DNA from 2 places in the Paenibacillus sp. FSL R5-0378 genome. Region 2 is predicted to be linked to the other one. Evidence: riboswitches for the same ligand, from Rfam matches in the RefSeq annotation. Region 2 holds a riboswitch; the other holds the start of a gene.

Region 1 (6,875 bases), 940 kb from region 2:
CGACAGCCGTGAGGCAGACGCCATTGACTGAGACGCTGTCCCCGATTTTGAGATCGCCCATAATCCGGGAGGCCTCAATATGCAGGATCATCGCTTCCCCTTTGCTGGAGACACCCCGCATGACGCCGACCTCTTCAACCAAACCGGTAAACATCGCAACCGCTCCTTTCTGTCCTGTAAAGAAGTATTTCATACGATTCATATCGTTAACCGTGTGCAGCCTTAAAAAGTTAAGTATCGTTTTTCCGGATCAGGTCATGCCGGCCAAACCGGCTTTCCGCTGATACAGACGTTATCCCCGAGCACTTCGGTCTCTACGTCTTCTAGCCGGACGGCGTCCGCCATCTTGTCGGCGCCACGCAGCGAGAAGTTGACGGGGGCCGCCGGACCTCCAACGATTTTCGGTGCGAAATAGAGCACGATCCGGTCGATCAGCCGGGCCTCCAGCAAGGCACCGTTCAGCCGGCCGCCGCCTTCCACCAGAATCGAACCGATCTCACGTTTGCCCAGCTCCTGCATCGCCAGGCGAAGATCGACCTGCGGGCCTGATCCGCAGCGGATCGTTTCTACGCCGATCTTCTTAAGGGCTTCCGCCTTATCCGGATCGGCGCGTTCCGTCGTCAAAATGACGGTCGGCGCAGCTCCATCCCGAACCACCTTCGACTCAAGCGGTATCCGCAGCAAGGAATCGACGATGATCCGCACAGGATTCAGACCGATGGCGCCCTGCAGCCGGGTGGTCAGCTGCGGATTGTCCGCGATCACCGTATTTACACCAACCATAATCCCTTGATGTCGGTGGCGGAGCGTATGAACCTGCTCCCTGGCCGCTTCGTTCGTGATCCATTTACTGTCTCCCGATTCAGCCGCGATGCGCCCGTCCAGCGTGCTTGCTGTCTTGACCGTCAAATAAGGAAGCCCGGTTGTAATATACTTGATAAACTTTTCGTTCAAGCGGCGGGACCTGTCACCGAGCAGCCCAACCTCCACCTCAATCCCGCTTCGGCGGAGCAGATCGATTCCTCTGCCCGCCACCTGGGGGTTGGGATCTTCGCAGGCCACGACGACCCGCTTCACCTTCTCGCGTATGAGGCGTTCGCTGCATGGCGGCGTTTTTCCGTAATGGCTGCAGGGCTCCAGCGTTACATAGACCGTACTCCCTTCCGCACGGTCACCCGCCATATTCAGCGCATGTACTTCCGCATGAGCGGTTCCCCGCTGCAAATGCGTGCCAAGCCCAACCATAGCCCCGTCTTTAACGACGACGCAGCCGACAACCGGATTGATCCCGGTCTGACCCTGTGCCCGTTCCGCCATATCGAGCGCAAGCGCCATATAAAATTCATCGTTGATGATGCCGTCCATTCATCTCCCCCCTTGTTCGGAATCGGGACATCCCCTCAAAGCTAAGTCTCGGCTTCGAGCGCTTTGCGGATACTTCGCATGTTGGAATTTCCATGGTAAATCACTTTACCATGCACAGCTTTGGCTCCGCGCTGTTCAAACCGGTATTCTCCAGGGATCCCTAGGTCTTTGTAAAAAAGCAAAAAGCCCCGGGATGGCTTAAACCATCCTCGGGGCTGTGAGAGACAAGTCAGATACACTCCAATAAGGCTGCAGAATCCCAATAATCAGGATCAGCCAAATAAGTCATCGGTAGCGTAAAGTCATCAGTAAACAGAAGCCGTCCCTCCAGGGACAACCTTTTACTATGTGAAAACAACCACGTACACGTGACATCTTATTGGACAGCTGCACTCCGAACTGAAGTGCACGCTTTCTCTCCTTCTCCCATCCAGACTATACTGTCGGTCCCGGATTTGCACCAGGTCCACCGTACGCTAATCGTCAAACGAAGCGTCCGGGTCACGGACTGAGACGGGCGCCAGAACTGATCGGCTGCCGCATCATCACCGCCGGTAGGGAATTTCACCCTGCCCCGAAGGATATAACCAATATCAATATGCAATTGCCAGATGGAATGGCTGCCTAGTGGAAGCCCCATCTATACTAGGAAATGTTAACACTGCCTCAGCAAAAAATCAATACTCCCCCTTTTCCCGGCCCAGAACAAAAAGCCGCTTGTCCCTCTTTGAAACAGGGAAAGCGGCTGATAAATCGTGCGCGACTCGCAGATTAAGCTTCGTATACTTCGACCGTCTTCATCACGTCGCGGCCTTGGAACGCGTCGACGTATTCCATGCCCTTCGTCACTTTGCCGAATACGGTATGCTGTCCGTCGAGATGCGGCTGCGGCTGGTAGCAGATGTAGAACTGGCTTCCGCCGGTGTTGCGGCCGGCATGTGCCATCGCCAGCGATCCGCGCTCGTGTTTGTTCGGGTTGATTTCGCAATTGATTGTGTAGCCAGGGCCGCCGGTACCGGTGCCGTTCGGGCATCCGCCCTGCGCAACGAATCCCGGAATGACGCGGTGGAACACCAGACCGTTGTAAAAACCGGAGTTTGCCAGTTTTTCGAAGTTCGCCACCGTGTTCGGAGCGTCTTTTTCAAACAGATCGAGCAGCACTTCGCCGCCGTTTTCAAGAGTGATTTTTGCTTGCTTGGCCATTATGTCAATGACTCCTTTCATGTCTTTCCTGAGTGTTAACAGACATCTTCTAGTTTACTATGAAATCCCGGGCGAAGCAAAATAATTCCGCATTTCTCCTCGTTCTATAAACGCGCAAAAGGACCCCTCTGCATTCCCCAATACAGAGATGATCCTTTATACTGCGCACCAATTCATTTACCAGAGGCGCTGGCGAACAGCGCCTGCCCCCTTAATGCATCTCCTTACTTAAGCACAGCCTGCTTTGCGATCCGCTCAGGAATGACATCGTGGCCGATGATATCCTGAAGGCTCTCGCGGCGAACGACCAGGTCGCTTTGACCTTGGTTCACGAACACGACCGCCGGTTTGCGGATCCGGTTATAGTTGCTCGCCATCGAATAATTGTAGGCTCCTGTGCACGAAACGGCGAGCAGGTCACCGTTATTGACTTTCGGAAGTTCTGCATCCCAAATCAGCATATCGCCGCTCTCGCAGCATTTGCCGGCTATGGACACGGTTTCTTCCGGCTTGTCGTTGGCACGGTTGGCCAGCATGGCCTCGTACTTCGACTCGTACAGCGCCGGGCGCGGGTTGTCCGTCATGCCGCCATCCACGGCCACGTACTTGCGCACACCCGGAATATCCTTGCTGGTGCCGACGGTGTACAAGGTTGTCCCCGCATCGCCCACGATGCTGCGGCCCGGTTCCACCCAAATTTCCGGCAGCTCGCTTCCCCACTCGGCAAAATGCGTTTTCACCGCGTCGGTAATCGCCTTCACGTACTGGCTGACTTCAAGCGGGGTGTCGCCTTCAACGTAACGGATGCCAAAGCCGCCGCCGAGGTTCACTACTTTGAACTGCACGCCCAGCTGTTCTTTGACACTCTTGGCAAATTCGGCTACACGCTGAACCGCCATCTGAAATCCGTCAACCTCGAAGATCTGCGACCCGATATGGGAATGGACGCCGAGAAGCTCCAGATGCTCCTGAGCGGCAGCTGCTTTGACTGCTTCAAACGCAGAGCCGTTACCGATGTCGAAACCGAATTTCGAGTCGGTTTGGCCGGTTGAAATATATTCATGCGTATGAGCTTCAACCCCTGGTGTGACGCGGAGCAAAATGTTGACCTTCACCTTTTTCTCAGCCGCCACCGATTCCAGCACATGCAGCTCAACAAAATTGTCTACGACGAAGCAGCCGATGCCGGCGTCGATCGCCATTTCCATCTCTTCCACCGTCTTGTTGTTGCCGTGGAAATGGATGCGCTTGGCCGGGAAGCCTGCCTGAAGCGCCGTGAACAATTCGCCGTCGGACACGACGTCTAGAGACATGTCCTCTTCCTCTGCGATCCGGCACATGGCCATGACGCAGAACGCCTTGCTGGCGTAAGCCACCTGGAATTTCAGTCCGGACGCGCGGAACGCATCGACGTATTCGCGGCACCGCGTGCGGACCAGCTCCTCGTCGACGATATAAAGCGGCGTACCATACTGCTTCTTCAGCTCGGTAACGTCACAGCCACCGATTTCCAGGTGACCGTCCGCATTGATTTTACTTGTACCATGTAGAAACATATTATGCATCCCTTCGCTTTCCTTGGAAATGTAAATATTCCATGTGAACTTTTACATCAGTATACCAGACAAGGGAAGAGAATGAATGGATTTTTTTGCACAACATTTGTGTTTTCCTACGACTGTTCGCGGTTGTCCGGGTTCTTCGCCATCCGCGTATTATCCCTCGTTTTGTTGAAAGACGGCCTTTTCTTGCTCTCAAGCACCGGGAAGCGCAGCAGCACTTCAGACAGAGCCTTTGCATTAAACGGTATAAACGGCCATAGATAAGACGAGTTGTAAGACCGGTGCAGCGTCAGCAGCAGGATCAGCAGCGTCGTCCCGACAACGAATCCCTGCACTTTGAAAATGGCCACCGCGACCAGCAGCACAAGCCTCACCATCCGGTTGGCCAATCCCAGCTCATAGCTCGGCGTGGCGAACATGCCGATGGCCGCTACGGCCATGTATAAGACGACCTCATTGACGAACAAGCCTGTTTTCACCGCGATATCCCCGACGAGGATCGCCGCGATGAGGCCCATGGCCGAAGCCAGCGGGGTCGGCGTGTGCACAGCGGCCAATCGTAGGAGATCGACGCCGAACTCGACCAGCAGAAACTGGGCGATAAGCGGAATTTTGCCCGTATCGTGCGGCCCGATGAAATTTAATTCCGGAGGCTTCAGGTGCGGATCGATCACAAGCAGCATCCAGAGCGGAAGCAGAAACATGGAAGCGAAAATGCCCAGAAACCGGACCCATCTGAGGTAGGTTCCCATAAAGGCCGTCTGCCGGTTCTCTTCGGCATGCTGGCACAGGTCGAAAAACGTAGTCGGCATGACCATCACGCTCGGCGAGGTGTCCACGAACACCACTACCCTGCCTTCCATGATATGCGAAGCGACCACGTCCGGTCTCTCCGAATATCTGACCAGCGGATACGGATGCCATCCCTTATTGATAATCGCTTCCTCCAGCTGTTTGTCGCCTTGGGGAAGCCCGTCGATGTCGAGACTTTTGATTTTTTTCCGGATGGAGTCCACTTGAACCTTATCCACAATGTCGTCGATATAGGCGATACAGACGTCCGTCCGCGTCCGCCGCCCGACCTGCACCAGCTCGCTTTTGAATCCGGGGTCGCGGATCCGCCGCCGCACAAGGGCGATGTTGGTAAGCAGTGTTTCGGTGAACCCGTCGCGTGCACCCCGCACCACCCGTTCTATACTTGGTTCTTCGGGACTACGGACCGGATAATTCCGGGTATCTAAAATGATGCACGCCCGTTCTCCCTCGATGAATAGAGCGGACATCCCCATCAGTACTTTATTGACTGCCGCGCTGAGCTTGTCGACAATCTCGACCTGAATATGCGGGATGTAAAATTCAAAAAAGGACTTAAGCGCATCCGAAGTAAGCTGGTCGGCGGACAAATAGGTAAGCCGCTTCAGTATTTCCAGCATGATGTTGTCTTTGGCAAAGCCGTTAATGAAGAACAATCCCGTGTTCTGGCCGGCGAGGGTCATTTCGCGAAACACGATGTCAAAGGATGAACCCAGGCCCACCACTTCCTTGAGCGTGTTTTTGGTCGTCTCCAGGCTTTCCGGAATTTCATCCTTATCCTGCCAATAGATGATGGATTCCTCGACGGTGTCGGACCTTTCCTGGTCGCGTTTTTCCTGCATCCGCTTATCTTCTCCGCCGTCACCCGCTGCCTTATGCTCACCTTCAGCCTGTTCTTCTCCGCCTTCACGCCGGCCCGCCGTCCTCCGGGGCTCCTTCCCCTCCTCCGACGGATGAGAAGCGTCTTCCTTCTTCTCTTTCGATTCGTCCCCGTACTGCATGATCATCGCAATGCCGGCAGGGTCCTCTACGTTGATTTCCTGATCCTTGTCATCTCTCACGAAGCGTTCCTCCTTACTTTCTGTAAACAAACCAGTCAAACAGGGAACCCGCCACTTTTCCCGTGACCATCGCCATCAAAAAACCGAACAGGTAGCGGGTCATCTGCAGCCTTTTAGCCAAAATGGGCAGCACGTTGAGCACTTCGGTGAGCGCGGCGGCCAGCATACCGACGAATATCCCGTTAAACAGCCCGATCAAGAGGCTCGCCAGCGGTCCCAAGGATAGTTTCCAGTTCCAAAAGTCGAACACGGTCCCGACCAGCGACCCCGTTACCATCGCCCCTTCGTACCAGTGAACCCGGTTATAGGATGAAGTCAGCTGAGCCAGCCTTGGAATCATGTCGAGGACGATGAACAGCGCGATAACGCCGCCGCCAACCGCAATTCCCCCGGCAATCCCGAGCAGTATTTGGATGAACCAGCCGACCAGAATCAAGACGAATCCCCCTGACGGCTCGCGGTTTTCATCCGTTTATATTCCTCGGCAACGACGTACTGGTCGATATTTTCCTGGTACAGAAACATTTCCACTTCCAGCGGGGTCGGCTCCTCGTTCCATTTCTTTTTGAATAAATGGTTGAAGAAAACGACCATGCCAAACCCGATGCCGAAGGAATAAGCCGTCTGGAACAAGTAGGGATGCTCATCCCGGCGGCCGGTCACCATTTCCACCGTACGGATTTGCACCTCCTGCATGTTCACGTCCGCATGGAAATTCATGATCGTCAGCGCTGATCCGAAGAAAAGGAGGAGCCAGACGAGGAGGAATAGGATCAGTGACGGTTTCTTCTCCTTTTTTACCACTTCCACCAGGGAGTGCTTGTTCCCCATCGACTCTATGCGGACGCCCGGAATGAGCTCCTGGATCTTC
Region 2 (6,875 bases):
GACGAGCGCCCAGTTCATGATGATGCCGAGGGAGATCGTGTTGTACGGCCCCAGCCCCAGCATCGAAATGGAGGCCTCCGACAGGATGCCGGACGCGGTCTGCAGCACAAACGCCATGACGACATAAGACGCGATGTAGGGCAAAATTTCAAAAACGATGATCCGGGGCGTGCTGTGTCCGGAAATTTTGGCGATATGGACATGGTCCCGGTTGCGGAGCGAGCTGGTCTGCGCCCGGACGGCCCGGGCCGTCCACGGCCAGCTGGTGATGCCGATAATGATCGCCGTCACGAGCGAGCTGCGCGAATTGATGCTGACCGAGATGAGGATCAGAATAATAAACGATGGAATGACGATAAAAATGTTCGTGATCGACGTCAGCAAGTTATCCACGATGCCTCCGATGTAGCCGGAAGCGAGGCCGATAATGAGGCCGATGACCGTGGCGAACACGCCTGCGATGAGACCGACCCGGATCGAGGTCTGGATACCGTACATCAGCTCCAGGAACAGATCCCGCCCGAAATTGTCCGAACCGAGCCACAGCTGCGAACTCGGCGGCTGAAACGCCAGGGCGATCATCTCCAGCGGATCCTTTTTGTTGATCATCGGGAAGATGAGCACCAGCGCCAGCATAACGATGAATATTCCCGCCCCCAGCATAAATTTGGGGGACTTGATGAGAATGTTGAGGGAGTTTTTCATATTACTGGTCCTCCATTTGCGAGGCTTTGATCCGCGGATCGATAAAACCGTAAATGATATCAATCGTAAAGTTAGCCAGCAGAACAGAGAGCGCGATCAGCAGCGTACAGCCGGAAATGAGCGGGTAATCGAGCTGGCGGATGGCCGTAAACAGCCAGGTGCCGATGCCCGGGTAGCTGAACACGATTTCGCAGATAAGCGAACCGCCCACCATCGTGCCGATGGACAAAGCCAGTCCGGTAATTTGGGGAAGCATGGCGTTCCGGAACACGTATCTGGAGATGCGCGAATCGCGGATCCCGAGCAGCTTGCTGTACAGCACATAGTCGGCATTCAGCTCATAAATGGACATCTCCCGCATCCCGATCGCCTGGCCGCCGATGGTGACAAGCACGATCGAGAGGAACGGCAGCGTATGGTGGCGGATGACCGAGCCGATAAATTCGAAGCTGAGCTGCGGAATCATTTGAAAATCATACCCTCCGGACAGCGGGAACCACCCCAGCGTCAGGGCGAATACGTACAGCATGATGATGGCCAGCGTAAAAAAGGGAATCGAGTTCACGAACAGGGCTACCGGAAAAATCACCTTGTCGAACACGCCTTTTTTATAGGCGGCCACGGCTCCGAGCACGTTGCCCAGAATCCAGCCTACCAGAATCGCCGGCAGCTGCAGGCCGATCGTCCACGGCACCGCTGAAGCCAGGATGTCCGTCACCTTTTTCGGATACAGGCCGAACGAGGTGCCGAGGTTGCCGGTAAACAGGTTTTGGACATAGATCAGAAACTGCTGCCAGAGCGGCTTGTCAACACCAAATTCCTGAATGAACGTCTCATAGACCCGTTTGATCGTATCGCTGTCCGTCATCCCTTTGGTCATCTGTGAGACGATCATGGCGACGGGATTCCCCTCGATCATGCGCGGAAGGAAAAAATTCAGGGAAACGGCAATGACGAGCGTCACCAGGTACCAGAACAACTTTTTTACGAAATATTTGGCATAGGCATTCAAGAAGGTCCCTCCCTTGATCTTTGGATCGGCGGTGGATGCGTCTTGGAAAAGAGGGCCCGCATGGCGCTCCGGCAGTGCCGGGAGCCTCCCATGCAGGCCGCTTCCTTGGGCTTAGTTGTGGATCTGGTACAGCGCCCGGATGCCCGCCCCGTCCATGGCGATTTGCGGAGGAATGTTGCTTCCGTCTCCGTCGACGGGGAAGCCTTTCCATACCGATTCATTGACCGTATGGAACACCCACGGACGGTACATAAGCGGAATGGACGGAATGTCGGTCAGCCAGATTTTCGTCAAATCTGTGTACAAGGTTTTGAGTTCGGCCTGATCGGTGCTGCTCGGAATTTTGTCGATAATTTGGTCGGCCTTGTCGTTTTTGTAACGGCCCCAGTTCCAGAACGCCATTTCGCCGAGCGGAGCCACTTCCTTGGAATACATGATGTCATGCGCTCTGCTCCACGGCTGGCTCGGATTGACGCCGCCCGCAGGCGTGTTCATGATGATGTCGAACTTGCCGGTTTGCAGGTCGTTCGTCCATACCGGCGCTTCCGGGAACTTCGTGCGGATTTCGATGCCGATCGCTTTCGCGCTCTGGGCCACGATCTCCAGCGCCGCATTCCAGTCGGACCAGCCGTACGGGCATTCCACTTCAAATGGCCCGAGGCGGGTGCCGTTCAGCACGCGGATGCCGTCCTTGCCTTTTTTGGCGCCGATGCTGTCGAGCAGCTCGTTGGCCGCCTTGACGTCGGTCGTCCACTGCAGCGATTTGATCGCAGCCTGATCGACGTATTTAGATTCCGCGTCCGTGTTCAGCGTCAGGGACGGCTGCATCGCTGCCGAGTAGCCGCTCATCGCGAGGTCGGAAATTTTCTTGTAATCGATGCTCATCGCGATCGCGCGGCGGACGTCCGGGTTATCCAGCCCTTTTTTCGAGAAATTAAAGAAGATCGACGGCATGGAGCCCGGGACGTAATAAGGGGCGTCTTTCAGATAGGTCTTGATCGGAGCGCCGTTCTTCCACATGTTCCATACCTGCGGGATGAACTGCTGGGAGACGTCCACCTGTCCGCTCTTGAAGGCCAAATCGCCGGCGGCGTTATCCTTATAGATGACGTGCGTAATATATTTCGGAGCAGGCAGCTTGCCGAAGAGCGACTTGCCCCAGTAATTGTCGTCGCGGACAATCGTGATTTTCTGGTCGTTGTAGAAGTAGATTTTGTAAGGGCCGGTGGCTACCGGATTGGCGTTGACTTCCTTGCGGATCGTCGCCAGATCGTTGTTTGACTTCTTCTCGATTTCTTCCCAAATATGCTTGGGCATCATCGGGATCAGCTCGATGCTGTCAAGCACCGTCAGACGGTTCGGGTTGTCTTTGTTCAGCATGATCTTGACCGCATTCGGGCCGTCCGCTGTGACATCCGCAATGTACGCCCAGTAGTTGCTCCAGTTGATGTCGTATTTTTTGCCGAGCTGGTAGGTGTACACAACGTCATCGGACGTAAACGGCTTGCCGTCGCTCCACTTAGCGTCCTTATTCAGCTCGATATGCAATGTCATGTCGTCGGTCCACTCGTATTTGGTGCCGAGCAGCGGCTCAAGCTTGCCGTCCAGCTGATTGATCATAAACAGCGTCTCGTAGACCAGCTCTCTCGAGTTACCATAGTTGATCGGGAAGGCCGGATTGCCGCTCAGCAGGTTGAAGTTGGATGGCGGCCCCCATTGAATTCCGTTAATGTAAAGGGTTTCATTTCTCGGCGTTTCTTTGGCGTCTCCGCTCGTTGCCGGCTGGTTCGCCGCGGGCTCGGTCGTCGCCGGCTCCGTGGCTTTTTCTCCCTGATCGGCCGGCTTGGTTTCCCCTTGCGCCGGCGGCGTCGTCGTTCCCGTTGCGGAAGGCGGCTGCACGGTCTGGCAGCCCGCGATCATCACGGTCGCCGCCACGAAAAGGGCCATGAGCGGCTTGGAAGCTAATTTCAGCTTCATGTAAACTCCCCCATTTCCTCCAATTCACATCTACATAAATTGAGCTAAGACAGGGACAGCACTTCGCCTTAGCTCATTTTATAAAGATGCAAGCGTGATGCAGATTTCACGTCTTCAGATCGGAAGGTTCGTGCCCCATGGATCCGAAGAAATCAAACCTCTTCATTCCGAGGAAACCGCATACCCCTTCACGAAAAAGTACGGAGCGGGCCGACGGACTCATGCGGCTAAAACGTGTTCTGCAAGCGCTTTCCGTAAAATGTATGAGGGATCGCTTGGAAATGATGACTGATTTATTTTTTAAATGTGCTGAAAAAAAGTTACTGAAATCCTTCGCACGGTTTGCCCTTCCCTTCCAGATAAAAAACGGCCCCTGCCATCAGCAGGAACCGCTTTTCAAACCTATATAAAATTGCGTCTTCAAATCCTGGACTGGCTGCTTGCAAGCTTTAAGCCGCGCTCTTGCGGGAAATCATGAACAGCGCCGCCCAGATCAGGATAAATCCGACCGCTTGTGTTGGCGTCACGACCTGATGGAATACGATCCAGTTGATCAGTACGCTCACCATCGGGAAGCTCAGTTCCGCCAGCGTAGCCACCGATGCTTTCGTCGTTGTCAGCCCTTTATAGTACACCATCAAGCTGAACAGTCCCGGCAGAAGCGCCTGCCCCAGCATGTTGATCGACACTGCAGCCAGCGTTCCCCCGTCGGTATGCACCTGCCAAGGATCTCCCTGATTGATGGTAATCCCGATCAGCAAAGGCAGCGCCAGAATGAAACGCAGCGAAGTCACCGTCTCATACTCCATTTTTCCGACCATCAGACGACCCATGACCGTGGAACCGCCCCACAGTGCCGCGGCACCCAGTGAGAACAAGCTGCCGACTTTGACGAAATCATTCACATGCCCGAACGGAAACGTGAAGCCGAAGGTCAACAAATACGTTCCGGCCAGCGCCACGATGAACAACCAGGTGAAATGCTTCGGAAGCTTCTCACGCAGCAGCAGTTTGGCCATAAGAATGGCGAAGATCGGCTGCAGCTTCTGCAGCAGAACGACCGCGTTCAAGTTCCCGGAGGACAGCCCCTGCGTAAACAGGATGGTTGCAATAGCCGAGCCGCCCCACGACAGGAAAAGCAGCGCGCCGACATGGCGCAGTTTCAGGCCTTTCAACTCGCTCCGATGTTTCCACAGCATCGGTGCGACGAACAGCACCAGCAAAATATGCTCGATGAGCACGATCTGCGTTGCCGTCATATGTTCTTTGAGCAAAATGATCCGGAACAGTGGATCCGCTCCCCACAATGCTGCACCCAGCACGACCAGCCAAAAGCCGGATTTGCTGCGTTCGGCCTTCCCGCTTGCCGCGGGCCGGACCTTGATATTGCTGCTTACATTTTCCATACTCCAGTTCCCCTATCCCTGAATACGGAGTCAACATTGGAAAACCCCCGAGATCGACATCAATCGACACATCGGGGGTTGATCAAATAAGCTTGCGGAAATGTCAAAATTTCGCACATGCCTATTCTTTGATCTTCTCCCATCCGGACTTTACCGTCGGCCCTGGATTTCCACCAGGTCAGTCGCCGCCTTATTGCTAAAGCTGCGAGTCGCGGGCTTGACGCCGTCTTTACCACAAGAAGAGACGCTCACCGCCGGTCAGGAATTTCACCTTACCCCGAAGATCCATATTCATTTATTTTTATTTTTTTCATGCAACTTACATTGTTTTCATCATTATAGCATAAATGTATCCAAAAGTGTTTCAGTTTTTTAATAGCTTTTTATTTCCATGGATTAAAAATTTGGATATGGGGCTGGAGATGGACATTTTTCGGTATATCAGCAGCCATTTAAAATGACAGACGGCAGGCATTGATGAGCCTGCATCAAGCACTGAACGGACTCGCGGCAGCACTTATCGCTGCTCAAGCACCGACAGGATCACGGCCACCGCTTCAGCCCGCGTTGCGTGCGCGTTCGGGGCGAACAGGCTGCCCGCTCTTCCGTGCATGATTCCTTTCTCCACCGCTGATGCGATATACGGCTTGGCCCAGGCCGGAATTTGAGCGCGGTCGGCAAAATTCAAACTTCCCGCACCTCCCGGTGTTCCGGTACCGAGCGCCCTGACGGTCATCGCCGCCATTTCGGCCCGGGTAATGAGCCGGCTTGGCCCAAACGTGCCGTCGACATAACCGTTCATGATGCCGCGCGACACCGCATCCTGGATAGAAGACAGCGCCCAGGCCGGAATTTTCTTCGCGTCGGAAAAGGCCAGCGCCTGCGAGCCGGCCGTCTGACCCATCGAGACCGCACGCATCATCATGCTGGCGAACTCTGCCCGGGTCACTTCCTTGCCCGGCTGAAACGTGCCGTCGGGATATCCGCTGACCCATCCCTGCTGGACCGCATTCAGAATCGGCTGCTCCGCCCAGTGGCCGCGGATATCCCGGAAAGTGCCCGGCGCTACTTCCGCTTTGCCCGGTTGGACCGTGATTTCCGGCTTGACGGACATCTCGGATGAGCGGAGAGCGGAATCCACCAATTTGGCGCTCTCCACGGCCACCCGGGACGAAGCCGCCTTCAGCGCCGTAAACTCAATGACGGCGAGTTGGAGCTTGCCGCTGTCTCCGGCTGTTTTTCCTACTTTGGTATGGGCTAGGCGGATTTCGTTGTTTTGGACAATCGGTTCGACCGAAAAGCCGGATGTCCCAGAGGATGCGGTGCGGTAAGCCAGCTTCACCGGGTCAAAGCTGAGCGTCAGCTCATACGCATACAAGTCCTTCAGTCGCTCGCCGGTCACCGTGACCGTCACCTTGGAGCCATTGGAAGATACCCCCAGTGACAAGGAAGGTGCTTCCGCAGCGGCGGTGGTTGCCGCAATAGTAGAGGAGGCCGCGGCAACCGGGGAGCTGCCTGCCGTGCGTACTTCTGAAACCGCAGCGTTTGCGGGGGTTCCTGATCCGATGAGTCCGACACAAATGGCTACGGCCCATGCGGCATAGCGGGTAGATTGTTTTCGTGGCATACGTCCAGCCCTCTTTCCATGAATTGAAAATCGCAGGAGCAGCCTGCACCGCTCCTGCGATCCTTTTCCAAGCAGTTGATTTCTAGTGTTCCTTACGACCATATCCATTGGATCATATCCATCCCAATACGGTCCCAATCCCCGCATG

Evidence for each region. A riboswitch is a leader RNA that binds a small molecule or an ion and turns the genes downstream of it on or off. The one in region 2 is predicted to bind FMN.
Region 1: it holds a riboswitch for FMN, as region 2 does, so the genes downstream of both, ribD (bifunctional diaminohydroxyphosphoribosylaminopyrimidine deaminase/5-amino-6-(5-phosphoribosylamino)uracil reductase RibD) here and MKY74_RS30405 (DMT family transporter) in region 2, are expected to answer to the same signal.

The regions. Positions count from the first base shown of each region.
Region 1 covers NZ_JBBPAY010000001.1:5,612,488-5,619,362, forward strand. Annotated here, with positions in the region: gene MKY74_RS25995 (riboflavin synthase) at 1-154, opposite strand, end outside; gene ribD (bifunctional diaminohydroxyphosphoribosylaminopyrimidine deaminase/5-amino-6-(5-phosphoribosylamino)uracil reductase RibD) at 256-1,365, opposite strand; FMN riboswitch at 1,780-1,951, opposite strand; gene MKY74_RS26005 (peptidylprolyl isomerase) at 2,137-2,568, opposite strand; gene lysA (diaminopimelate decarboxylase) at 2,793-4,124, opposite strand; gene MKY74_RS26015 (spore germination protein) at 4,241-5,944, opposite strand; gene MKY74_RS26020 (stage V sporulation protein AB) at 6,018-6,440, opposite strand; gene MKY74_RS26025 (stage V sporulation protein AA) at 6,437-6,875, opposite strand, start outside.
Region 2 covers NZ_JBBPAY010000001.1:6,552,871-6,559,745, forward strand. Annotated here, with positions in the region: gene MKY74_RS30385 (ABC transporter permease) at 1-705, opposite strand, end outside; gene MKY74_RS30390 (ABC transporter permease) at 707-1,717, opposite strand; gene MKY74_RS30395 (ABC transporter substrate-binding protein) at 1,829-3,694, opposite strand; gene MKY74_RS30400 (hypothetical protein) at 3,832-4,104, shown strand; gene MKY74_RS30405 (DMT family transporter) at 4,144-5,100, opposite strand; FMN riboswitch at 5,228-5,389, opposite strand; gene MKY74_RS30410 (S-layer homology domain-containing protein) at 5,618-6,727, opposite strand.